3 regions of the Brevibacterium sp. LS14 genome follow, and region 2 is predicted to be linked to each of the others. Evidence: predicted binding sites of a transcription regulator. Region 2 holds the regulator's gene; each other region holds the start of a gene.
The links. The regulator LexA, encoded in region 2, represses DNA repair genes until DNA is damaged. The targets are predictions, from matches to a motif close to TCGAACANNTGTTCGA.

Region 1 (7,711 bases), on a different contig from region 2:
GCCGAGGGACATCGATCCGCGGGTGAGCATCGCGCGCATGCCCAGGCGGCGGACGGCCTCGACCTCGATGTCGATCGCGTCGTCCATGCCCGTCGGGAAGAGGTAGTGGTGGTCGGCGGCAGTCGTGCAGCCGGATTCGAGGAGTTCGGCCAGGGCGACGGTCGTCGCGAGCTCGAGAGCCCGCGGGGTCAGGCGCGCCCACACCGGGTAGAGGTTCGTCAGCCAGCCGAAGAGCGGGAGGTCGGCGACGGGAGCCCAGGCGCGCGTGAGCGTCTGATAGAAGTGGTGATGGGTGTTGATGAGCCCCGGGGTGATGACATGATCGCTGACGTCGATGATCTCGTCGAAGGCTCCGGCGCGGCTGTGCGGAGATGCGTCGGCGGCATTGTCTCCGACCGTCTCACCGCCGACGCCATTCCCACCGCCGGGCTCACTGCCCACGGGCTTACGGCCGCCGGCGTTGTCTCCCCCGGGCTCACCGCCGGCCGGCACGAGCTCGACGATCGTCCCGGTCTCAGTGTCGATGACGATCCCACCGTCGGCGGTCGCGTCAGTACTGCGGCCGAGGTGGACGGCCCTGGGATTGCGCAGCCAGATTCTTGACATCTGCGTCGCCTCTCGTGCGTGTGCTCTCAGGTGGGCCACGGCCCGCCCGCTGTCGCGGCGACTGCGCTGGGGCGATCGCCGCCAGCTCAGGTTTCACGGCGTCTGCTGCTCCGCCGGTCGGTGCGCAGTCCCTCTTCGCAGGCTTCGATCCGAGTCCGAACGGAAGTCCGAGCCGCGTGCGATTTGTGCCTGCGGGGCACACCGACAAGACTGCACTCTAGCATGTGTTCCGGATCACGAATTCGAGTTGCCATCGCCGTTCACTTCGCCTAGTGTTCTGCGATAAGGAAACTTTCTTTCACATCTTGGAAGTTGTTCCCGAGAATCGAATGATGATGAGCAGAGGTGCCGACCCCTCGCAGGTGAGGTCTCGGCTCCGTGGAAGCCGCTGGCGAGCTCATGGAGGTCGGACTGACATCCGACCGCTCCGGTTCGAGTCCGGATACTCAGGCTCGCGCCCGGGGGCCCGGATCAGCGGGCAGGAATTCAATGGAGAAGCAGATGTCGGTGTCCAAGCAGTCACAGCAGAAGCAGCGTCGCCCCGAGGACGAGCGACTTCCCGTCGGGACGTCGTTCGCCTACGGGTTCCAACACGTCCTCACGATGTACGGCGGGATCATCGCCGTGCCGCTCATCATCGGCAAGGCCGCCGGACTCGACGACAGCGGCATCAGCGTGCTCATCGCCTCGTGTCTGTTCATGGGCGGCCTCGCGACGATCCTCCAGTCGTGGGGCGTGCCGTTCTTCGGGTCGCAGCTGCCGCTCGTCCAGGGCGTGTCGTTCGCCGGCGTCGCGACGATGACGGCGATCCTCGCGGGAGGCGACGGTCTGCCGGAGGTCTTCGGAGCGGTCATCGTCGCCTCGGCGATCGGCCTCATCGTCGCCCCGGGATTCGCGCTCATCGTCAAGTTCTTCCCACCGGTGGTCACGGGCACGGTGATCACGACGATCGGTCTCTCCCTCATGCCGGTGGCAGCGGGCTGGGCGATGGGCGGCAACGCCGAGGCCCCCGACTACGGGAGCATGCGCAACATCCTCATCGCCGTCGGCACCCTCGCCGTCGTCCTCCTGCTCAGCAGGATCCCGGTCGCCATGATCTCGCGGCTGTCGATCCTCCTCGCGATCGTCGTCGGCACGATCGTCTGCCTGATCTTCGGCTGGGCGGACTTCTCGAACGTGCTCGACCGAGGCGTCTTCGCCTTCCCCGAGCCCTTCGCGTTCGGCATGCCGACATTCTCCGCGGCGGCGATCATCTCGATGTTCATCGTCATCATCGTCACCTTCGCTGAGACCACCGCCGACATCATCGCCGTCGGCGAGATCGTGAAGACGAAGGTCGACTCGAAGCGCATCGCCAACGGCCTGCGCGCCGACATGCTCTCCTCCGCCGTGTCCCCGGTCTTCAACTCGTTCACCCAGTCGGCGTTCGCACAGAACGTCGGTCTCGTGGCGATCACGGGCGTGAAGTCGCGGTTCGTCGTCACGGCCGGCGGCGTCATCCTCGTCGTCCTCGGTCTGCTGCCCGTCATGGGCGGGGTCGTCGCGGCGATCCCCTCCCCTGTCCTCGGCGGCGCCGGCATCGTCCTCTTCGGAACCGTGGCTGCGTCGGGCATCCGCACCCTGTCGAAGGTCGAGTACGAGGGCAACCTCAACATGATCATCGTCGCGGTCTCGCTCGCGTTCGGCATCATCCCGGTCGTCGCGCCCGAGTTCTACAACGCCTTCCCGTCGTGGGTCGGCATCATCCTCCACTCGGGCATTTCGTCCGCGACGATCATGGCCGTCCTCCTCAACCTCATCTTCAACCACATCGGCGCGAAGTCGAAGGACCGCTCCGATCGCTCGGTGTTCGTCGCCGGCACCGGTCGCGTGGTCCGCAGGGAGGACCTGCAGCGCCTGCTCGATCACGAGGCCATCCTCGCCGAGGGCGACACCATCAAGGACGGCCGCATCGTCGACTGCAACGGTGAGGAGGTCCCGGTCGTCACCGATGACCAGCACGAGAAGATCGCCGAGGCGGTCCGCAACGGCGAGGTCAAGACCCGTGACGATGTTCGCCGGGTGATCGAGGAGACGGGAACGGAGACGCCCGACCGCTGACAGACCGGGTCGGTGAGCCTGTCGAAGGTGGAGAGCGGTGCAGAGAAGGACGGCCCAGTCAGTCTGACTGGGCCGTCCCCCTTTGAGTGGTCGTGCGGTCATGCGGTCATGCGGCTTTCTGACCCGGCTATCGAGTAGTCGTGGGAGTGGGTGGCCAAGCGGGCCTGGTCGAAAGACTGAGGAACAGGCTGGTCAGAACGGCGGGGGTTCGCCGTTGTCCCAGACCCAGCGCCGTACCTTCGAGTTCTGTGGGTTCGACTTTCGAGCGCCCGGATTCTTGGGGCCAGGATTCCGGGAGTTTCGCTCCGGGGAGTTCGTGTGCGCCAGGGTCGGATCGCCTGAGTCCTCACCGTCACGGCACCGGAGCAGCCACGGGGAGATTTCCGGCGCGTTCACCCAGCCTGGAGAGCCGACGCTTCCTTCGGGACCCGGGCACTCCTCAGCGAACATGATGTCACCCGGTTCCGGCACAGGAGTGACTGCATCGCTATCAAAGCCACTGTCGCGCTCCGAGCCACCGTCGCCACCCGCAGCGCTGCCTCGTTCCGAAACAGTGCCCGCGCCATCGTCTGTCGCTGGAGCGTCTCCCACGTTCCCGCTCACGCTCTGAGCCCCGTCGCCCATCAACCGAGCCGCGTCACCCATCAGCCGAGCGTTCTCGATGTTGACAGGGTTGTCCCCTGCAGCCACCGTCGCCCTGATTCCGTGCGGGAATCGGTACTCCAGCACGCCGTTCTCGTCCATGCTCACCGAGCACTTCCCGTCGGTCTTCGCCTGGTGGTCCTTCTTGCACAGCGGGTGGAGGTTGCCGAACACGGTGAGTCCGCCCGTGGCCGGATCATCGTGGTTGTAGGGGATGATGTGATCGACTTCGGAGGACTCCGCTCGCCGTCGACAGCCGGGCATCGTGCATCTCTGCCATTTCGTCACCAGCGTCTGTCGCACCGACTGCGGGATGTAGTAGCTCTTGGCCTTGGCGTCGATGGGAGTACCGGTGGCAGGATCGGTGAGGATCCTGGTCCAGGTCGAGCACTGGCCAGCGATCGCCCTCGCCGTCTCCGCCGGGATCGGCGACCCATCGGGGAAGGCGCCGGGCAGGTCGGACTGTCCGAGAAGAGTCATACAGGGCACGGTGGTGATCATCTTCGCCTGCAGGGCGAACCAGTACGGACCCGTCGGCATCGACACGAGCACTTTGATGCGACTGCGACCCTGTTCGTCGCGATCGACGACCGAACCGGAGTCCAGCTCGTAATCCTCGGCGACGATGCCATCGGACTCGGCAAGTCTGCCGGAACCGTCATGGGGAAGTCCGTCAGCGCGGAGTCCGTCAGCGCGGAGTCCGTCAGCGCCGGCCCGGGCGCCGTCCTCGGCCCCGTCCCCGGTTCCGCCGCCGACCGAATCGGTGCTCTTGCCGGCCGGGATGCTCGTGGCGGTGTCGACCGCCTCGGCGATGGAATCATCGATGTCGTCGACGCTGCGGACGTGCTCGAGGTCGAGCGGGATCTGCCGAGTCGTCGTCGCCCCAGTTTCGGTGTCTTCCGCGAGGACTTCGATGCGGACCTGGGGACGGGTGCATGTGGCGATGTCGAACATCAGCGCGTCGATCGCACGATCGTCTTCGATGACGGCACCCTCGGGCAGCTGGTCGGCGAAACAGGCCGTGTTGCCGTTTCGGATCGCCTTCGCGAATGCCTCGATCCGCAGATAGTAGGCCTGCAGGTCGGCCGAGGGTCCGACGAGGGAGACGCTGGCAGTCCCGTCGGGATACGTCGTAATGGACACCCGTCGTTTCTCGTGCGCCGTCTTCGTGCGATCGGGTTCGGGCTGGATCGCATTGATCCGTGTGCCCAGGGACTTCGCGAACGTCTCCGGGGTGATGTCGGCACGCCTCCCGGCAAGGTAGTCGTCGATGTTCGGCAGCAGTGCGAAGCGCACGTCCTGGCACAGCCGCGTCGCGACGTTGACGTGTTCGATGGTGAACTCGCCGTCGAGGCAGCGCTGATAGAACTGCGGCAGCCCGTGAACGAGGATCATCGACGCGGTCACGTGGCTGTAGGTGCGCGAGGTCGTCGCGCCGAGGACGGTGGCGAATTCGGCAAGGTCCTCGGTGTGGGAGTACATGTGCACCCAGTTGTAGAACGTCGAGTCCGGCCGAAACCGCGGGAACCCCGGCAGATGCTCGGGTTCCGGGGAATCTGCGCCGAGTCCTGCTCCACCGAGTCCTGCTGCAGAGACTGCTGCTTCGCCGGCAGCGCCGACAGCTGCTTCGTCGGGGGAGGCATCGGTGGGTCCGTCCGCGTTCGAGGACTCCGCTTCGTCGGTACGGCCATCGGAGTTCGCGGACTCACCCTCGTCGGTCACAGCCTCCGCAGACGCACCACTGTTCGAAGGGCCTTCGAGCTCGTCGCTCTCGGGAACCTCATACCTGTGGGCGGTGTCGATGAACGACGCATGTGCATAGGGCTCATCGGGCCGGGGATTGAGGAGGCGGAGGTGCTCGATGACTTCGTCGAGGAACAGCCCGGCAGTGGTCCGCATCGCGTCGAAATGCGCGCGGTCACAGGCGGTGTAGACAGAAAGGGCGTCGGCGAACGGGGAATCGGGGTCGACATCGAAACGAGGAGTGCGCGGCTGATTCGGCTGGTCATCACCAGCGGCATCGCAAGCGGCCCCATCAGGGTTCGAAGGGTCCTCCACTGCCGGTCACCTGCCTTTCCACTTCAGTGTGGATCGTTGATTCCAGTGTAGGTCACGTCACAAATCGTGTCAATCCTTTTTTCGAAATCTCTTCGAACGTCGAATTCATTGAATTTCGGACGCTCAGTGATTTTCGGCTGCCAATCGGCAGGCTGGGGCAACCTATCGGCAGGCTGAAAGGACGGACCGACTGGACGGCCGAGCAGGCCGACTGCACGGCCGAGCAGGCTGAATCGGCAGCCCAGAGTGCAATTCGTCGTTCTGGAATCAGAGGCGGACAGGTGGGAAACCCAGTCCCCGCCCTCACCCCTCGCGCGTGACCAGCCCCGGCAGCTCCGCCATCGAGTCGAAGGTCGCGTCGGCGCCGGCGGCGAGCAGGGTCTCGGGCGTCTGGTGCACGGGCGACGGCGGGCAGAAGCCGAAGACGTAGGATCCGGCGGCCCGCCCCGCGATGACGCCGGTCGGGGAGTCTTCGATGACGGCCGCCTCGGCGGGGTCGACTCCGAGCGCATGCGCGGCGGCGAGGTAGACGTCGGGGGCGGGCTTCGACCGCGGCAGCTCCATGCCGGAGAAGATCCGTCCTTTGAAGACGTCGTAGAGGCCGATCTTCTTCAGCTGCAGTTCGATCTTGGGCCGGTCGGCGCTCGAGGCGCACGCGAGCCTGCCGGGGTAGGCCTTCTCGATGATGTGCACGGCGTCGACGACGCCGGGGATCGCCTCGAGGCGGGCCTCGAGCTCGACGTTGCGTCGCTGTCGGAAGTCGGCGAGCCAGTCGGCGTCGATCCGCACGCCCGTGTGCTCCTCGATGACGTCGGCCTCGTCGCGGAGCATCTTGCCGACGAACCTGGCGACGGCCTCCTCCTGGGTCAGGTCCCATCCCATGTCCGCGAGCATCCCGCGCAGCACCTCGTTCGTGATGCTCTCGGAATCGACGAGGACGCCGTCACAGTCGAACAGCACGGCACCGAACTTCGGGCTCAGATCCATAGTCCGATTCTGTCATCCCACCGTGGCCGCCGCGTGCGGGTGTCCCGTGCATCGCTCCCAGGCGACCGCCCAGGCGGGGAGGTGGAGCATCACCTCGCCGAGGCGGCTGTGCCCGCCCGCACGAATCGTGCACCGCCGTTGGGGTGGCCCGGTCCCCAGTGACTGCGGTCGCCCGGTCGCCCTGTAATCTTCGGCGGCCCCAGGACCTCCGGCCACCCGCGGAACCCCGGTCCTGGGGAACGAGGGCTCCTTGGGAACTCCGGCGCCTGAGGAAACTCGGATCACCGGGAAGATCCGGTCCGGTGGAACCCCGGTTGACCAGGGATCCCGACGACGGTCGGGATTCGGGGGGCAAGCCCCGCCTCGGCGAGGGGATCAGACGACGAACGCCGAGTAGAGGAGGAGTCCAGACCCGATCGCGCACCCGACGATGACGAGGGCGAACAGGGTGAGCCAGCCGCCCGCGGGGATCGCGGAGACGCGGCTGAGGATGAACGCGTCGGACTGCTGGACGTTCCGACGGCGGGTGTGGACGCGGATGACCTTGACGAGGTCCTTGAGCGAGCCGAGGGCGAGCGCGACGCCGAGCCCGGCGACGAAGACCGCGATCCACTCGGGCGGCAGGAAGACGACGAGGAACTGAGCGGCCACGGCCGTGCACACGGCGATGACGACGCCGGCGACGTTGCGGATGAAGATGAGCGCGATGAGGAGGACGAGTGCCCCGAGTGAGAGCGCGAGCGGTGCCCAGCCGTAGATCGCCGAGGTGATGAGGACCAATCCGAGCACCGCCGGTGCCGGATATCCCCAGAATCCCGCCCATGTCGCGGAGAATCCGACCCGACCGAACGAGTTCATCTGCCCCGAGTGGTCGAAGTTGAGCGAGATCCCGCGCACGACCCGTCCGGTCGTCAGCGCCGCGAAGGCGTGACCGAGCTCGTGGACGAAGGTGACGAAGAGCCCGAAGAACCGCCAGATCGCCGGCGTCATCGTGATGATCAGAGGCACGCCGAGGATGATGAGCAGCTGCGTCGGCCCGAGCTCGAGTCCGTCCCCGCGCCCGAAACCGGAGGTGATGGCCTCCCACCACGTCTCCACGCCCTGCCTGAGATCCATCGTCACCTCGTCGATCCTCGCTCGCCCCGTCCCGGCCCAGTCCTGAGCGCCCAAGTCTAGGAACGGAGTCTGAGTGACGCGCTCAGCTCGGTGGGAGGCTGTCCACAGGTCGGGCGGGCAGCACTGTCGGCGAAGCCGGAACGAACGACTCCGATCGACAAGTCCCCTTTCTGCGTCGGAGCCTCGGGGGCTGTGTGAGAAC
Region 2 (7,711 bases):
TGGTTGAGGAGGTCGGAGTTCGATCCGCGTCCGAACGCGGCGTCGAGGTCGACGAGGTGGATCCACTCGGCTCCGCGCTCCTCGAAGTCGTGGGCGGCGTCGATGGGCGATCCGTAGTCGGTCTCGGTGCCGGCTTCGCCCTGGACGAGGCGGACGGCCTTGCCGTCGGCGACGTCGACGGCGGGAAGGAGGACGAGCTTGTCAGTCATGGTGGCCTTTCTTCTGTCGCGCATGCGCTGCGACGGGGTCGACGGGTGCGGGGATCGGCTCGAGGGGCGCTGGGGCCTGACGGCTGCTAGCGGCTGTCAGGTGAGCGGCCTCCGTCAGAGACGCGGTCATCGTCGGGGAACGAGGCGATCCAGTTGCGCAGCAGGGCGGCACCCGCCTGAGCGGACTTCTCCGGGTGGAACTGCGCTGCCCACGTGGTCCCGTCCTCGACGGCGGCGATGAACTCCGAACCGTGGCGGGCGGTCGTCACAAGCGTTCCCGCGGGGTGATCGGTCGCCGCGTACGAGTGGACGAAGTAGAACTTCTCGTCCTCGATGCCAGAGAACATCCGCGACCCTTCGGCTGCAGTGATGTCCGACCATCCCATATGCGGGACGACGGGAGCATCGAGCGCGGTGACCTCGCCGGGCCACAGACCGATGCCCGCCGTCTCGACACCGTGTTCACGACCCTGCGAGAAGAACACCTGGAGGCCGACGCAGATGCCGAGCAGCGGCCGTCCCTCCTCGTGGCGGGCTCTGATGAGGTCGAGCGCATCGACCCCTTCGAGCCCGGCCATGACGGCGGAGAACGCGCCGACGCCGGGAACGAGGAGCCCGTCTGCGGCCTCGATGTCAGCGTGGTCGGCAGTCAGTCTCACCTCGGCGCCGGCGGCCTCAGCTGCGCGGACGGCAGAGCGGACGTTGCCTGCTCCGTAGTCGAGAACGGCGATCGTCGTCATCGTGACCGGCCTCCGGACAGGACTCGGGAGATCCGCCAGAGGGCGAATCCGAGGACGACGACACCGAGAACGGCGACGCCCCACGCCACACCGTTGCCGCTGAGCCCGAAGCTCACGCCGAAGGCGAGGACGATGCCGGCGAGGACGGCGACGATGATCCACAGCAGCGCTGTCCGTGCCAGCGCCGCCCGGCCCGGTGTCATCGTCGCGGCACTCGCCTGGAGCTTCGACATCGACGAGGTGGGGATGTTGCCTTCGACCTGGTCGGCCGTCGTCGTCTCGAGCAGGAGCTGTTCGACGACGTCGGGAAGGTTGCGCAGGGCGAGCCCGGCCGGCACATCGGATTCGCGGGCACCGTTGCGGTAATGGCCGGCGTCGATCTGCTCGTCGCTGCGGACGAGGAGGAGGACCTCATGCTTGCCGGCGAGCTTCGAGATCGCCGCGGCCGCCTCGTTGCCGGCTGCGACTCCGGTGTCGGCGAGGACGATGCCGGTGAAGTCGCCGACGGGCACGATCGTGCCGGTGATGTTCGAGAGCACGCAGGCGGCGGCGAGCTGGTCGGGAACCCCGAACGGGGTGACGACGACGGTGGTGCTCATAGGACTCCCTTGGTGCTCGGGACCGCGGTGGTGCGGCCATCGGGTTCGACGGCTTCGCGCAGGGCCCGGGCGAACGCTTTGAACTGGGCTTCGACGATGTGGTGGGGGTCGCGGCCGCGGATGAGGTCGAGGTGGACGGTCAGCCCCGCGTGCAGCGCGATCGATTCGAGGGCGTGCGAGGTCATCGACCCGGTGAAGTGTCCGCCGATGAGGTGGTACTGCTGCCCTTCGGGTTCTCCCTCGTGGACGAAGTAGGGGCGGCCCGAGATGTCGACGACGCATCGGGCCAGCGATTCGTCGAGCGGAACGAACGCGGAACCGTAGCGGCGGATGCCGGCTTTGTCCCCGAGCGCCTCGGCGAGGGTCTGGCCGATGACGATCGCGGTGTCCTCGACGGTGTGGTGGACGTCAATGTGGGTGTCGCCCTTGGCAGTGACGTCGAGGTCGATGAGCGAGTGCTTCGCGAGCGCCGTGAGCATGTGGTCGAAGAACGGCACGGTCGTCGCGATGTCCGCCTTGCCGGTTCCGTCGAGATCGAGGGCGACGGACACGGTCGATTCCGATGTCGACCGCTCGCGCTGGGCCTGCCTCATAGTGAGCCTTTCGTCGTGTGCCGCGCCGTCATGTGCGGCGCGGATGCTGCGCTTCCCATTGTCCCAGGGTCACCGCCCGGCTGAGAACCGGGGCGACCTGCGGCGACTCAGTGGGCGCTGAGCAGGGTGGAGGGATCGTCAGCGACGATATCGTTCATCGCGGCGAGGAACGCGGTCGTCTCAGCTTCTGTCCCGGCATTGACTCGGGCATGGTGCGGGATGCCGATGTCGCGGATGAGGATCCCCCGGTCGAGCAGCTTCTGCCACAGTTCGGCCGGTTTCGCGATGCCTCCGAAGAGGACGAAGTTCGAATCACTCGGATGGACGGTGAAGCCGAGTTCGGCCAGACGGGCCGAGATCGCGTTCCGGGAGTCGATGAGCCGGTCGACGTTGCCGAGGAGGAGATCGGCGTGCTCGAGCGCTGTGCACGCGAGCACCTGGGTGACGTCGGAGAGGTGGTAGGGCAGGCGGACGAGGCGGAGGGTGTCGATGAGTTCGGGGGCGGCGATCGCGTAACCGAGCCGCAGACCCGCGCATGCGAACGCCTTGCTCATCGTCCGGGAGACGACGAGACGAGGGCGGCCTGCCAACAGGGTCATCGCCGAAGGCAGCGCCGGGCGGGAGAACTCGGCGTACGCCTCGTCGACGATGACGATGCCCGAGCAGTTCTCGTACGCGGCTTCGATGACGTCGAGGCCGAGCGAGGTGCCCGTCGGGTTGTTCGGGGTGCAGAGGAAGACGATGTCCGGGTCGACGCGGGAGACTTCGGCGGCGACCGCCTCGGCGGTGAGTCCGTAGTCGTCGTCGCGCTCGGCATGGATCCATTCGGCACCGGTGCCCGTCGTGATGAGCGGGTGCATCGAATAGCTCGGGGTGAAGCCGAGTGCGGTGCGTCCGGGACCGCCGAAGGCCTGGACGATGTGGGAGAGGACCTCATTCGAGCCGTTGGCGGCCCAGATCATCTCAGGATGCAGCTCGACGGCCGTGCCCGCGCGCTCGTTGACACCAGTCAGATAGTCGACGAGGTGCTCGCGCAGTGCCGTGAACTCACGGTCCGGGTAGCGGTTGAGTCCGGCCAGATGAGTGTCGACGGCCGTGCGCATCGCCTCGACGACGACGTCCGGAATCGGATAGGCGTTCTCGTTGACGTTGAGCTGGACCGGCACGTCGAGGTGCGGGGCGCCGTAGGGCTCACGCCCGACGAGGTCGGAGCGGACTGGCAGAGACTCGATGTTTCCCACACAGCGATTTTAGCGCTGGGGAACGTCGAGGCTCTGGCCGGGGTGGACGACGGGCGAGGACAGGTGGTTGAGCTCGACGATGTCGGCGACGACGTCACGGGTGTCGCGGTCGAGGCCGAGGTTCGAGGCCACCGTCCACAGCGACTCGCCCTCGCCGACGACGACGGAGTCCGCGGCGACGCCGATGACCTCGTCACCGCCGACCGCCTCGGCGGTGAACGTCTGGGTCGAGAAGAAGAGCGTGCCGCCGACGATCGCGAGGGCGCACACGGCGGTGCGGAGCAGACGCACGGCACGGCGGCCGCGGTTGGTCAGATGCAGTTCCTGATTCATCACAGACATCGCATTTACCTCTTTCTTCGTACTATTCCACCCGCAATGGGTAGAACGTCTGTTCTATTCAACACATCATTCGAACAAATGTCCAGTCCATCTCGAACATTTATGAGACAATGAGGGAGAACCAGCGTTGTTGATCGATCTCGAACAACCATCCCAGGCGGCACTGACACGAGGTCTCTCGAGGCGGTTCAACCGGTGGGAAACGGCGGGATTAGAACGAAGGGGAAAGAGCAATGGTGCAGAGCAAACGAGGCAGAGGCAGGCCGCGCAACGAGGATGTTGCCAGCGAGATCGCCGCGGCCCGCAGCGAAGAGGACGAGGTCGAGATCCCTGACGGTCCGACCGGGGCCGGGGACTTCCGTCTCTCCCCCCGACAGCGGCTCGTCCTCGAGACGATCGAGCGCGCCGTCGTCACCAACGGCTATCCGCCGAGCATGCGCGAGATCGGCGAGGCGGCGGGTCTCGCCTCGCTCTCGAGTGTGGCCCATCAGCTCTCCCAGCTCGAGCGGCTCGGCTACGTCCGCCGCGACCCCAAGCGCCCGCGGGCGATCGAGGTCGTCAATCCCTTCGAGGAGGAGGAGGCCGAGCGCGCGAAGTACGAGGAGCTCGCGAACAACACTGTCCAGGTCCCCGTCGTCGGCCGCATCGCCGCCGGTGGTCCGATCCTCGCCGAGCAGGAGGTCGACGACGTCTTCTCCCTGCCCACGCAGGTCGTCGGCTCCGGTGAGATGTTCCTCCTCAAGGTCGTCGGCGATTCGATGATCGAAGCCGCGATCTGCCACGACGACTGGGTCGTCGTGCGCAAGCAGCACACCGCTGACAACGGGCAGATCGTCGCCGCCCTCCTCGACGGCGAAGCGACGGTGAAGACCCTCAAGCGCAAGGCCGGGCGCCAGTGGCTGCTGCCGCAGAACAAGGACTACGACCCCATCGACGGTACGTACGCCCAGATCATGGGCCTCGTCGTCGCCGTCATCCGCCGGCTCTGAGGTTGGGTTCCTCGCGGGCCTCTGCGGGTGGGCTCGCCCCTCGCCGAGGCGGCTGACCGGAAACGCGAATGCCCACGACCGTTGGTGGTCGTGGGCATTCGGCGTGTCTGGGGCGCCTCGGCGGTCGGGGCAAGGGTGTCTGGGGCGAGTCGGCATGCTCCGGCAGGCGGGTGACGGCTGGCGTGCGTGTCGCCGCAGGCCTCGCGCTCTGCCGACCGGCACCTCGAGCGACAAATCATCCCCGTGCAAGCAGCGGATTTAGCGCTACGGGTGCGGGGTGTGAAACTGTGCGGAGGTTTTGCCGCTAAGGGGAGGTTTTACCGCCGAGGGGAGGTTGTGCCACTGCGGGGATGAATGGCCGCCTCGGGGCTGACACGAACCGCCCCTATATGCCCGTCATGGAGTCGGCAGTCGAATAGCCCTCCGTCCACTCCCCGTCATGGAACAATGCGACCAGGGTGAACACCATGGCGAGACCGCCCAGAACGAAGAGCACGATCGGCCAGACGTTGAGATATGTGGCACCCATGAGCAAGCCGATTCCCCCTCCGGCGAGAAGGACGACACCCGAGAGGAAGCACGGCAGCCAGTATTTCCGATAGGGCTTCTTCTTCCGCTTGCGAGCCATGGCGCGAACTTTACCACCCGGCCCCGCGCCGTCACTTCTTCGCGGCGTCCTCGTCCTTCGTCGCGGCCAGGCGCCCGAGTGCTGTGCGCACGACCGCCGGATCCGTCGTCGGCCACATCTGCGGCATCGAACTGACGAGGTAGCCGGCATAGCGGGCCGAGCGCAGACGCGAGTCGAGGACCGCGACGACGCCCTTGTCCCCGGTCGACCGGATGAGCCGACCGGCACCCTGCGCCAGACGCAGCGCGGCATGCGTCGCGCTCACCGCCATGAACCCGTTGACCCCGCGCCGGTCGGCGTCCCGGGCCCGCGCCTGCATGAGAGGGTCGTCCGGGCGCGGGAAGGGGATCCGGTCGATGATGACGAGCCGGTTCGTCCGGCCCGGCACGTCGACGCCCTGCCAGAGGGACATCGTCCCGAACAGGCACGCCTCGTCGTCGGCGGCGAACCGGGAGACGAGCGACGGCAGACCGTCGTCGCCCTGGAGGAGGATCGGCAGATCGAGCCGGTCCCGCAGGTGCTCGGCCGCGGCATTCGCAGCCGCGCGGGACGAGAAGAGTCCGAGCGCCCCGCCCTTCGAGGCTGTGACGAGGGCTTCGAGTTCGGCCAGCGCTTCCTCGCTCAGCCCGCTGCGACCGGGTTTGGGCAGGTGGGAGGCGACGTAGATGATGCCCTGCCGGCCGTAGTCGAACGGCGATCCGGCGTCGAGGCCGTCCCACCTCGGCGAGTCGGGGCCGACGAGACCGAGCGAGGCGGCGACGGCGTCGAAGTTCCCGCCGAGCGACAAGGTCGCCGAGGTGGCGACGACGGTTGACTCTTCGAAGATCCCGTGCCGCATCGTCCCGGCCACGCTCAGGGGCGCGACGACGAGGTTCGTCGTCTCCCGCTCGCGGAAGGTGCTGCGGCTCAGCCACACGACGTCGTTCTTGCCGGGGTCGCAGAAGCGTTCGGCGAGTTCGAAGATCTCCTGGCACCGGGCCTTCGCCATCTGCCGGCCGGCGTCCGCGTCCTCGCTGCGTCCGCCGATGTCGTTGATGATCTGCCGGGCGGAGTCGCGGATCTGCGTGAGCGCGAGGGCGAGGGGTTCGGGCAAAGAGAGCATGAGCCCTTCGCTCACCCCGGCGGTGGCGCGTTCGAAGGCCGCCGAGGCGGTGTCGAGCATCGCGGTCACGCCGTCCTCGACCGTGGTGTGCTTGCGCACCGCCGAGGTGGCCGCCGAGAGCATGCCCGTGTTGATCTGGCCGGACAGGGCATTGGTCACCCGGTCCTTGAGCTCGTGTGCCTCGTCGATGATGATGACGTCGTGTTCGGGCAGGACGGCGTTCTCCCCGAACGCGTCGATCGCGAGCAGGGCATGGTTGGTGACGACGATGTCCGCCTCGGCGGCGGCGTTGCGGGCCTGTTCAGCGAAGCATTCGGTGAAGAGCGGACAGTTCGAGCCGAGGCAGTCGAAGGCGTTGACGGAGACCTGCGCCCACGCTTTGTCGCTGACGCCGGGGATGAGGTCGTCCCGGTCTCCGGTCTCCGTGGTCTTCTCCCACGTGCGGATGCGTTGGATCTCCTCGCCGAGGCCCGACCGGTCGGCGGGCTTCCGTCCGGCGGCGGCATCGGCGCCGAGGTCGAAGAGCATTCCCTCGTCCTCGTCGGGGTAACCGCCGGCGAGTTTGTGCTTGCACACATAGTTCCGCCGCCCCTTGAGCAGGGCCGCCTTCGGCAGCGGGTCGAGGGACTTCTTCACGGATTTGAACAGGCGCGGGAGGTCACGGTGGATGATCTGCGTCTGCAGGGCGAGCGTCGCCGTGGAGACGATGACCTTCCCACCGGTGCGGCTCGCGTACTCCGCGGCCGGCACGAGGTAGGCGAGCGATTTGCCGGTTCCGGTGCCGGCCTGGACGAGGAGGTGGATGCCCTTGTCGAGCGACGAGGCGACCGCCTGCGCCATCTCGGTCTGACCCTCACGGGTCGACCCGCCGATGGCGCCGACGGCCGCAGAGAGCAGGTCGGCGACCGAGCTCACTCGCCGATGACCATGTCAGGCCGGCGGAACTCCTCGAGTTCGGCGGCGAGCTCGGCCGGGACCTTCGCGTGCATGCCCGTGCCGCCCTCACCGTGTTCTTCGTGATCGACGGTGCCCAGCGCATAGATCTTCGAGACGAGGTCGCCGCGCTCGTAGGGGATGAGCACGGAGACTTCGATGTTCGGCGACGGCAGCTTCTCCTCGATCGTCTCGACGAGGTCGGCGATGCCCTCCCCCGTCGTTGCGGAGACGAACCGGGCGCCCGGGTATTCGGCACGCAGCGCCGTGACCACGGTCTCGTCAGCGAGGTCGACCTTGTTGAAGACGAGGAGTTCCGGGATGTCACCGGTGTC
Region 3 (7,711 bases), on a different contig from region 2:
CAAGGTCATCCTCGAGGTCAACTCGTGGCACCCGCGTGCGTATGAGGGATTCCACGACGTCTACTACGGCACGAGGCGACCGCCCGAGCGCCTGCCGATCCAGCTGCTCGAGCCCATGCAGCGCATCGGCGATCCGTATCTGCGGGTCGACCCGGCCAAGGTCGTCGCCGTCGTCGAGACGCACAGCCCGGACCGGAACCTCCCGTTCAAGCCCGTCGACGAGGACTCGAAGGCGATCGCCGCCCACCTCGTCGACTTCCTCCGCCATGAGATCCGCGCCGACCGTCTGCCGCCCTCCCTGCTGCCGCTGCAGTCGGGGGTCGGCAATGTCGCCAACGCCGTCATGGCCGATCTCGCCGACAGCGAGTTCGAGGGGATGCGCGCCTACACCGAAGTGATCCAGGACGGGATGCTCGATCTCATCGACTCCGGCAAGCTCACCTCGGTCTCGGCGACGGCGTTCTCGCTCTCGGCCGAGCGGGCGGCGGACTTCAACGCGAACATCGAGGCGTACAAGGGACGGATCCTCCTGCGCACCCAGGAGATGTCGAACCATCCCGAAGCCGTCCGCCGCCTCGGCGTGGTGGCGATCAACGGGATGGTCGAGGCCGACATCTACGGCAACGTCAACTCGACCCACGTCATGGGGTCGTCGATCATCAACGGCATCGGCGGGTCCGGGGACTTCGCCCGGAACTCCTACCTCAACTTCTTCGTCTCGAACTCGCTGGCCAAGGGCGGGGCGATCTCCTCGATCGTGCCGTTCGCCAGCCACATCGACCACACCGAGCACGACACGCAGATCCTCGTCACCGAGCAGGGACTCGCGGACCTGCGCGGCATCTCCCCGGTGGCCAGGGCGAGGCGAATCATCGCGAACTGCGCCCACCCGGACTACCGCGACCGGCTCGAGGACTACCTCGAGCGGGCGATCGCAGCGAACCCGCACGGGAGGCACACGCCGCACCTCCTCGGCGAGGCCCTGTCGTGGCACGAGAGGTTCCAGGCGACCGGGCACATGTGAGTGCGCCTGGACGGGGATGCCGGGCGAGCGGGGTCGCCGTGTTTGGCATCGCCTCGGCGGGAGTCGCTTCGAAGGGGGACCGGGAACCCTCCACTCTGTAATACTGCGCCGCAAACCTGTCCACCATGGATAGTGCGGATGGGACGAGCGTCACTAGAGTGTCTGAGCAGGCCGGACCGAAGAAGGGTGCCTGAAGACCATGACAGAGAAGTCGAACCAGCCGGACTCCGCTTCCCGCGGAGCTGCTTCCGATCCCGCGACCCCGGCGAGCACCACCCCCTCGGTGAGTGCCACAATCTCGGCGGGCACCACCGCCGACCTCACAGATGAGGCCCTCACCCCGACGGTCGACGCCGTCACGCAGGCGGCCGTCGCAATCGTCGAGGCTTTCGCAGCGACCGACACCGATGCGTACTTCGCCGGTTTCGCCGAGGACGCCTCCTTCATCTTCCACCCCGAGGACCACCGCCTGAACTCCCGAGCCGAGTACGAAGAGACGTGGCAAGGCTGGCTCGCCGACGGTTGGTCGGTCGTCTCGTGCGCCTCGTCCGACCCGCTCGTCCAGACGTTCCCCGGCGGTGCGGTCTTCTCCCACACCGTCGATACGACAGTCGAGACCGGGAGCGGCCGGGAGTCGTATCGGGAACGGGAGAGCATCGTCTTCCGCCACCTCGGCGAGGGTCATCTCATCGCGATCCACGAGCACCTGTCCACGGTCCCGGGCGACGACGGATCGGCCTCCGCTGACTCGGTCACCTCCGACGGCCAGGGCAGGGCAGCCTCGGCGAGGTCGGGCGACGCACCCGGCACCGAGGCGGTCGGTCGATGAACTGGTACCGCAGACTCGAGGAGAAGGTCGGATCCGACACCGACAGTTCGCAGGTGGTGCGGGGGCGGCTGAGCACGGGTCGGATGTTCATGATCTGGCTGGCGGCGAACCTCGTGGTCACGACGATGCTCACGGGCACGCTCTTCGTCCCCGGCATCGACTACGGGACCGCGATCGTCGTCATCGTCGCGGGGACGGTGACGGGGACTGTCGTGCTCGTCCTCGTCGGCAACATCGGCACGCGTACGGGACTGGCGACGATGGCGATCACCAGGGGAGCGTTCGGCCCTACTGGCAGCTACCTGCCGGTCGCGGCGAACGTCGTCATCCTCATGGGATGGAGCTGGGTGCAGGCGATGCTTGCCGGCATCAGCGTCAACTACGTCGTCGAGCAGACGACGGGATTCTCGAACCCCATCCTCTTCTCCGTCCTCTGTCAGGCGCTCGTCGTCGGGCTCGCGATCCTCGGTCACGAGGGGATCGAGAAGGCCGAGCCGTGGTTCGCCCTCCTCATCCTCCTCGTCATGGCCTACGTCTTCGCCACGGCCTTCATCGGCCACGCGCCCAGTGAATACGTCTCCATCCCCGCAGATGAGAGCCTCGGATTCACCCCCGTGCTCGCACTCGACATCGTCATCGCCACGGCGATCTCGTGGACGGTGCTCTCCGGCGACCTCAACCGGCTCGCCGGCAGTCAGAGGGCCGGGATCGTCGGTTCCGGCCTCGGCTACATCACCTCGACCGTGCTCGCGATGCTGCTCGGGCTCACGGCGTTCAGCTTCATCATCCTCGATGGAGGCACCGCCGAGCCCTTCGACCCCACCGCACTCGCCGACCGCTTCGGCTGGCCGCTCGCGATCGTCATCTTCCTCTCTGTGATGGCGACGAACACGATGGTCGTCTACGGCATGGTCAACTCCGTGCTCGGCGCGAAGAGCGGGTCGCGGTTGCGCTTCCTGCCCGTCGCCCTCGTCCTCGGACTGATCTCGATCGTCGGATCGACGTGGCTCGCGCTGCTCGACCAGTACACCGACTTCCTCACGATGATCGGCGCGTTCTTCGTCCCCGTGTTCGCGATCCTCATCGCCGACCACTACATCATCAAGCGCGGCGTCTACACGAGCGACATCCTCCGCGACGATGGCGGGATCTACTCCTACGTCCGCGGAATCAACTGGGCAGCCGTCATCGTGTGGATCATCGGAGCGCTCGCCTCCTACCTTCTCACCTATGTGTGGCCGAGTCCGCTGGGAGCGACGATCCCGTCCTTCGTCATCTCGTTCCTCCTCTATCTCGGGCTGTCGTGGTCGACGCGTTCCCGTTTCGCCGAGGCGGCCGACCGCTGACATTCGGCGTGTGCCCGTCCGCGGGGTGGGGTTCCTTGGGCGGGTGGACGTGCGGCGGTGGAGTTCCGCTGGTGGGTGATGCGCCGAGGTAGGGGTTCGTGGGCGGACAATGTGTGGAGGTGGGGGTTCGTCGGCCGGCGATGGCCGAGGTGGGGGTTCGTCGGCCGGCGATGGCCGAGGTGGGGTTCCGTGGGTCGGCGATGGCCGTTGCTGCCGCTGGAGCATCAGTCGGGTGGAGGCGGATCCCGGTAGCCCTGTACTCGGCCGCCCTCGACCCCGGGAGCTTTCGACCCCGGGAGTGAGGCGGTGCTGCAGCGGGGTAGGGAGGCGGCGCTGGAGCGGTGCCCCGGCAGCCCTGAGCTTCGGTGACCGTGGTTCCCGGCAGTGGGGCGCTGTTCGGTGATGTGGCCCAGAACCCCAGCAGTGGGACAGTGCTGGGGCGGTGCAGTGACGCAGTGCTGGGGCGGTGCGTCCAGGCAGCCGTGAACTTCAGTGACCCGGCAGTGCCGGATCACGGCGGTGCGTGCTGAAACTGCGATGCTCGATCTTATGTCAGTGCCGACTGCAACAATGGGTGACATGGAACAGCAGCAGGGATCGGATGGACTGAAAATACTTGAGAGTATTTTTCAATCAGGTATTCACATTGTCTGTTCGAATCAGTTATTATTGACGTACTAGGAAGTTCGATGCGATCAGCACTTCTCGACAAAGGCGTCCGAGGCAGGTGAACCACCGTGAAAGGCATCCCGTCAGGAAACGGGCAGTCTGCGAACAGCGCAGCGGCCTCACCTCGTGATGCCCGTCTCGGCAGCGGACCTGCCGGTGGTGACGAGGGCGCGGAGCACGGCTCGCACACCCGTTCTCAGACGACCGTCCGCCTCGATTCGAGCTCGAGTGCGCTCGCTGTGATCTCAGCGGAATCAGACCAGGTGCAGCTCAAGGTCCTCGAAGCGACCGCCGGCCTCACCCTTGAACGAGCTGTCCGTGCGTGGGGCAATGCCGTTCCCGACGGCGACTCGCCGTTCCGGATCGCGACCATCGCCGCCTCTGTCGCGCGCAGTCTCGAGCGTGACGGCCGCGGCGAGAGTGACAATGAGGATAGCGGTCAGGAAGACGGCAGCGTTGACGAGGGCATTGTCGGACCTGCAGTTATCGATCAGGGTGCTGACGGCGACTGTATCGACGGCGTGGGCAACTGTACCTCCCCACGCGATTCCCAGTGCGAGCCTGCTACAGGTGACCTTCTCAATTCGACTGTCGACACTGTGTCGACGTTCACCTTGTCGTCGAACCGCTTAGCCTCCTCATCGGACGGCGCTGCTTCCTCGTCGGACAGTGTTAGAGCGTCCTCGGACCGCTCCACTATGTCGTCGGGCCGTCCCCCTGTACCTGCCCCGCCTGATTCTCGCCGTGACCCTTTCGGCCCCTGCGCGGACCCCGAATGTCTGGTGTGTACAGGTAAGGCCTCCCCGCCTGCGGCATCCACCGAGCTTGTCATCATCCGTCAGTCGCCGACCGAGTTGCTCTCATTTGATGCCGACTTCAGCGCACAGTGGTCGCTGCTCGCATCGATGCAGACGGAGACGATCGCGAGCGCAGCCTGTGAGATGCAGGATGGTCGAGAATCGGATAGTCCTGGAGCATCGGCGGGCACTGACGCGGACGCCGAATGCGAGAGCGACGGTGAAGCCCAGACCGACAGTGATCGCCTCGACTTCCCGGACTTCGGCCTCGACACGGACATGTCGGTCTGGATCAGCGACAACGTGCCCGCCGAGGATGTCGCTGAGACCGCCTCGATCCTTGGCCTGTCTATCGCCAAGACCTACCGTCACTTGGGCATCGCGATGACGATCATCCACGGACTGCCGCGTTTCGCTGACCGCGTCCGGGCAGGCGAGTTCACCATGGCTCATGTCCAGGCGGCTGCCGACCTCTGCCGAACCGTAGCCTTCAGGTATCTTCCCCGGATCGACGAACATCTCGCCGAACGACGCGCAGACGTGACCTGCGACCGGCTGCGCACGGCGCTGCGCAAATTCATCACAGTGCTCCAGCCGGCCGAGGACCGGTCGAAGACGGCCGCCGAACGCCGCCGCGTCGACTTCCAGACTTACAAGAACGGATCGGCGTGCCTGTCACTCATCGGTCCCACGGATGAGCTCTACGCCTGCTACCGACGAGTCGAAGCAATGGCGCGGGCAGTGCGAGCACGTCGTGGGGCTGCATTCGACCTGCCACCTGGTGTGGAGATCGCCGATGAGCGTTCGATCCAGGCTCTCGAGTACGACATCCTGTCCCGGCCTCAGCCCAGACTCTGCATCCGAGTGCGATCGATCGATCCGGTCACCGGGGTGCAAACCGAACGCGAAGAGCCGCTCCTCGATGACGAGGGAAATCTGCTCTTCGACATCGACTCCGACGGAGCCATCGTCATGCACGACGGGCAGGTGGCCGCCATCGGCGCCGGAGGCGATGGGAGCCTCCGCGCCGCCGCATCTGGCGTCGCTGGGGATGCGGTCGGAACTGACGACTCACGGTGGGGGAGCGCATTCTCAGCCTCCCCGCTCAACGGTTCGCGGATCATCGACAGCAGGGTCGTCATCGCGATGCCCACGCATCACTGGTGGCTCTACTGGCAGGCCGGCGTGGTCGTCACCGTTCCGTTCCTCACCGTCTGCGGTGAGTCGGATCTTCCGGGCGTTCTCCCCGAAGGATCGCCGATTCCGGCTGAGACCGCTCGACGTATCGCCGGCTACAGCTCGACGATGACGAGGATCCTCACCGATCCCGCCACCGGCACTCCACTTGATGCGAAAGCGACGACGTACCGGATTCCGAACAACGTCCGCAGGACACTCATCTCCAAATGGGCAGTCTGCTCCGTTCCCGGGTGCACTCGCAAAGCGGTCACCTCGGAGATCGATCACATCATTCCGTTCTTCCACCTCGATCCGCTCAAAGGCGGGCTGACGAGGTTCGGCAACCTCCACCCACTGTGCAAACGCCACCACGCCATCAAGACGGCCGACCGGTTCCGCGTGCGCATGCTCGACACGGGAACCGTCGAATACGAGTTCCGACACGGAGTCACAACCCGATCCCGGGCACCAGACCAGCCGATCGATGTCGCCCACGCATTGGAGTTCAGTGAACTGTGCGGCCTCAGCCCCGGCGAAGTAACGATTCCCGAACATCTGATTCCACCAGCCAAGGACACGGTCGAAGTCCCACCTGATGAGGACGCCGTGCGTGAGCGGGATGACGCGATCCGTCGTGCTGAAGAGGCGGCGGAGCGTGACCGGCTCCTTGCAGAGTGCATCGCGCGATCGATCGAAGTTCGACGACGGAAGAGGCTGTCGGACTGCCTCGACTGGCCGAACGTCACTCACCAGGCGTGCCTGCCGCCCGGATCGGATCCGGTGACGATGAAGAGACTGATGCCTGGGAAACGGGAATCGGCATACTCCATCTGGCGGCGGAGGGACGAGGCCGGAGACGAGTGGACGGAGCCGCTCGACCCGTTCTGGGAAAGCTCGCGAGCATGGACGGCGGCCTGCGTGCAATGGGACCACGACGAAGACGACCCGCCGCCGTTCTGATACCTCGGGGGACCGGTTCTCTCACACATCTCGGGAACCGTTTCGGGTACACGGCCGCGACCTCACCTCAGTTCATCGACACTCACGTCAGATGATCGAACTCCCCGGAGACCCACCTGGCATACCGGTCCGCCGATGACTGCACTGCATCGTAAGCGCCGGCCGGGATGGTCTGCCCGAAGTTGCCGTACATCCTGTCGAAGTCGAGATCGGCCACCGAGGCGGCGATCCTCCTGACGACCGCGCCGGAGAGCGGAAGGTAGTTGGGGAAGCTCCGCATGAATGTCACCCACCCCGATCGCGCGACTGGGCCGATCGAATCGCCGCTGAGCATCACTCCGTGGCCGTCGTGACCGGGCCACAATGCGATTGCGCTGCCGGGGAAATGACCGCCGACTCTGCGCAGCAGGATCTCCGGGAGGGGAGTGGCATCGGCGTCGAAGTAGGTCATCGCCGGGCCATGCCGCTGTACCCACTCCGAATCTGCCTCGCAGACATAGACCGGGGCATCGTCGAACGCCGCACTCCACGCCAGCTGCATGCCGAACATGTGCGGATGACTCGGTGCGATCGCGGCGATCCCACCGAGTTCCCGAATCGCGGAGACCGCCTCGTCGTCGATGAAGGGCGGAACGTCGAAGAGCAAATTGCCGTGGTCGGTCGCAGCCAGATAGCACGTCTGGCCGATGCCCAAACGGGGCTCGATCCGCAGAGCATGAAGCCCCGGTTCGCGCTCCTCGATGACAACCCTGTGGCCCTCGTCCGCGAGGTGCGATCGGCTCACCCATTCCTGACCCGATGATGGCACCCATTGCCGTTCGTCATCGCAGATCGGGCATATCGGCGGGGGAGTGGGGCCGGTCTCCACGCCACAGTTGCGGCAGATCAGGACATCAGCGAGGCGGTG

Region 1: EZE58_RS09080 (HNH endonuclease signature motif containing protein) is a predicted target of LexA. The motif match lies at 5,476-5,491, and genes of this name have one in related genera.
Region 3: EZE58_RS02965 (HNH endonuclease signature motif containing protein) is a predicted target of LexA. The motif match lies at 4,051-4,066, and genes of this name have one in related genera.

What each region holds. Positions count from the first base shown of each region.
Region 1 is NZ_SJXG01000047.1:227,850-235,560, forward strand. Features, by position in the region: gene EZE58_RS09070 (8-oxoguanine deaminase) at 1-606, opposite strand, end outside; gene EZE58_RS09075 (nucleobase:cation symporter-2 family protein) at 1,096-2,706, shown strand; gene EZE58_RS09080 (HNH endonuclease signature motif containing protein) at 2,899-5,247, opposite strand; gene EZE58_RS09085 (HAD family phosphatase) at 5,710-6,393, opposite strand; gene EZE58_RS09090 (M50 family metallopeptidase) at 6,769-7,509, opposite strand.
Region 2 is NZ_SJXG01000007.1:184,651-192,361, reverse strand. Features, by position in the region: gene priA (bifunctional 1-(5-phosphoribosyl)-5-((5-phosphoribosylamino)methylideneamino)imidazole-4-carboxamide isomerase/phosphoribosylanthranilate isomerase PriA) at 1-209, opposite strand, end outside; gene hisH (imidazole glycerol phosphate synthase subunit HisH) at 296-949, opposite strand; gene EZE58_RS00910 (hypothetical protein) at 946-1,548, opposite strand; gene hisB (imidazoleglycerol-phosphate dehydratase HisB) at 1,545-2,141, opposite strand; gene EZE58_RS00900 (histidinol-phosphate transaminase) at 2,249-3,382, opposite strand; gene EZE58_RS00895 (LysM peptidoglycan-binding domain-containing protein) at 3,392-3,715, opposite strand; gene lexA (transcriptional repressor LexA) at 3,958-4,713, shown strand; gene EZE58_RS00885 (hypothetical protein) at 5,099-5,341, opposite strand; gene EZE58_RS00880 (ATP-dependent DNA helicase) at 5,373-7,358, opposite strand; gene hflX (GTPase HflX) at 7,355-7,711, opposite strand, start outside.
Region 3 is NZ_SJXG01000031.1:20,802-28,512, forward strand. Features, by position in the region: gene EZE58_RS02950 (acetyl-CoA hydrolase/transferase family protein) at 1-1,024, shown strand, start outside; gene EZE58_RS02955 (nuclear transport factor 2 family protein) at 1,224-1,853, shown strand; gene EZE58_RS02960 (cytosine permease) at 1,850-3,199, shown strand; gene EZE58_RS02965 (HNH endonuclease signature motif containing protein) at 4,132-6,804, shown strand; gene EZE58_RS02970 (hydrolase) at 6,887-7,588, opposite strand.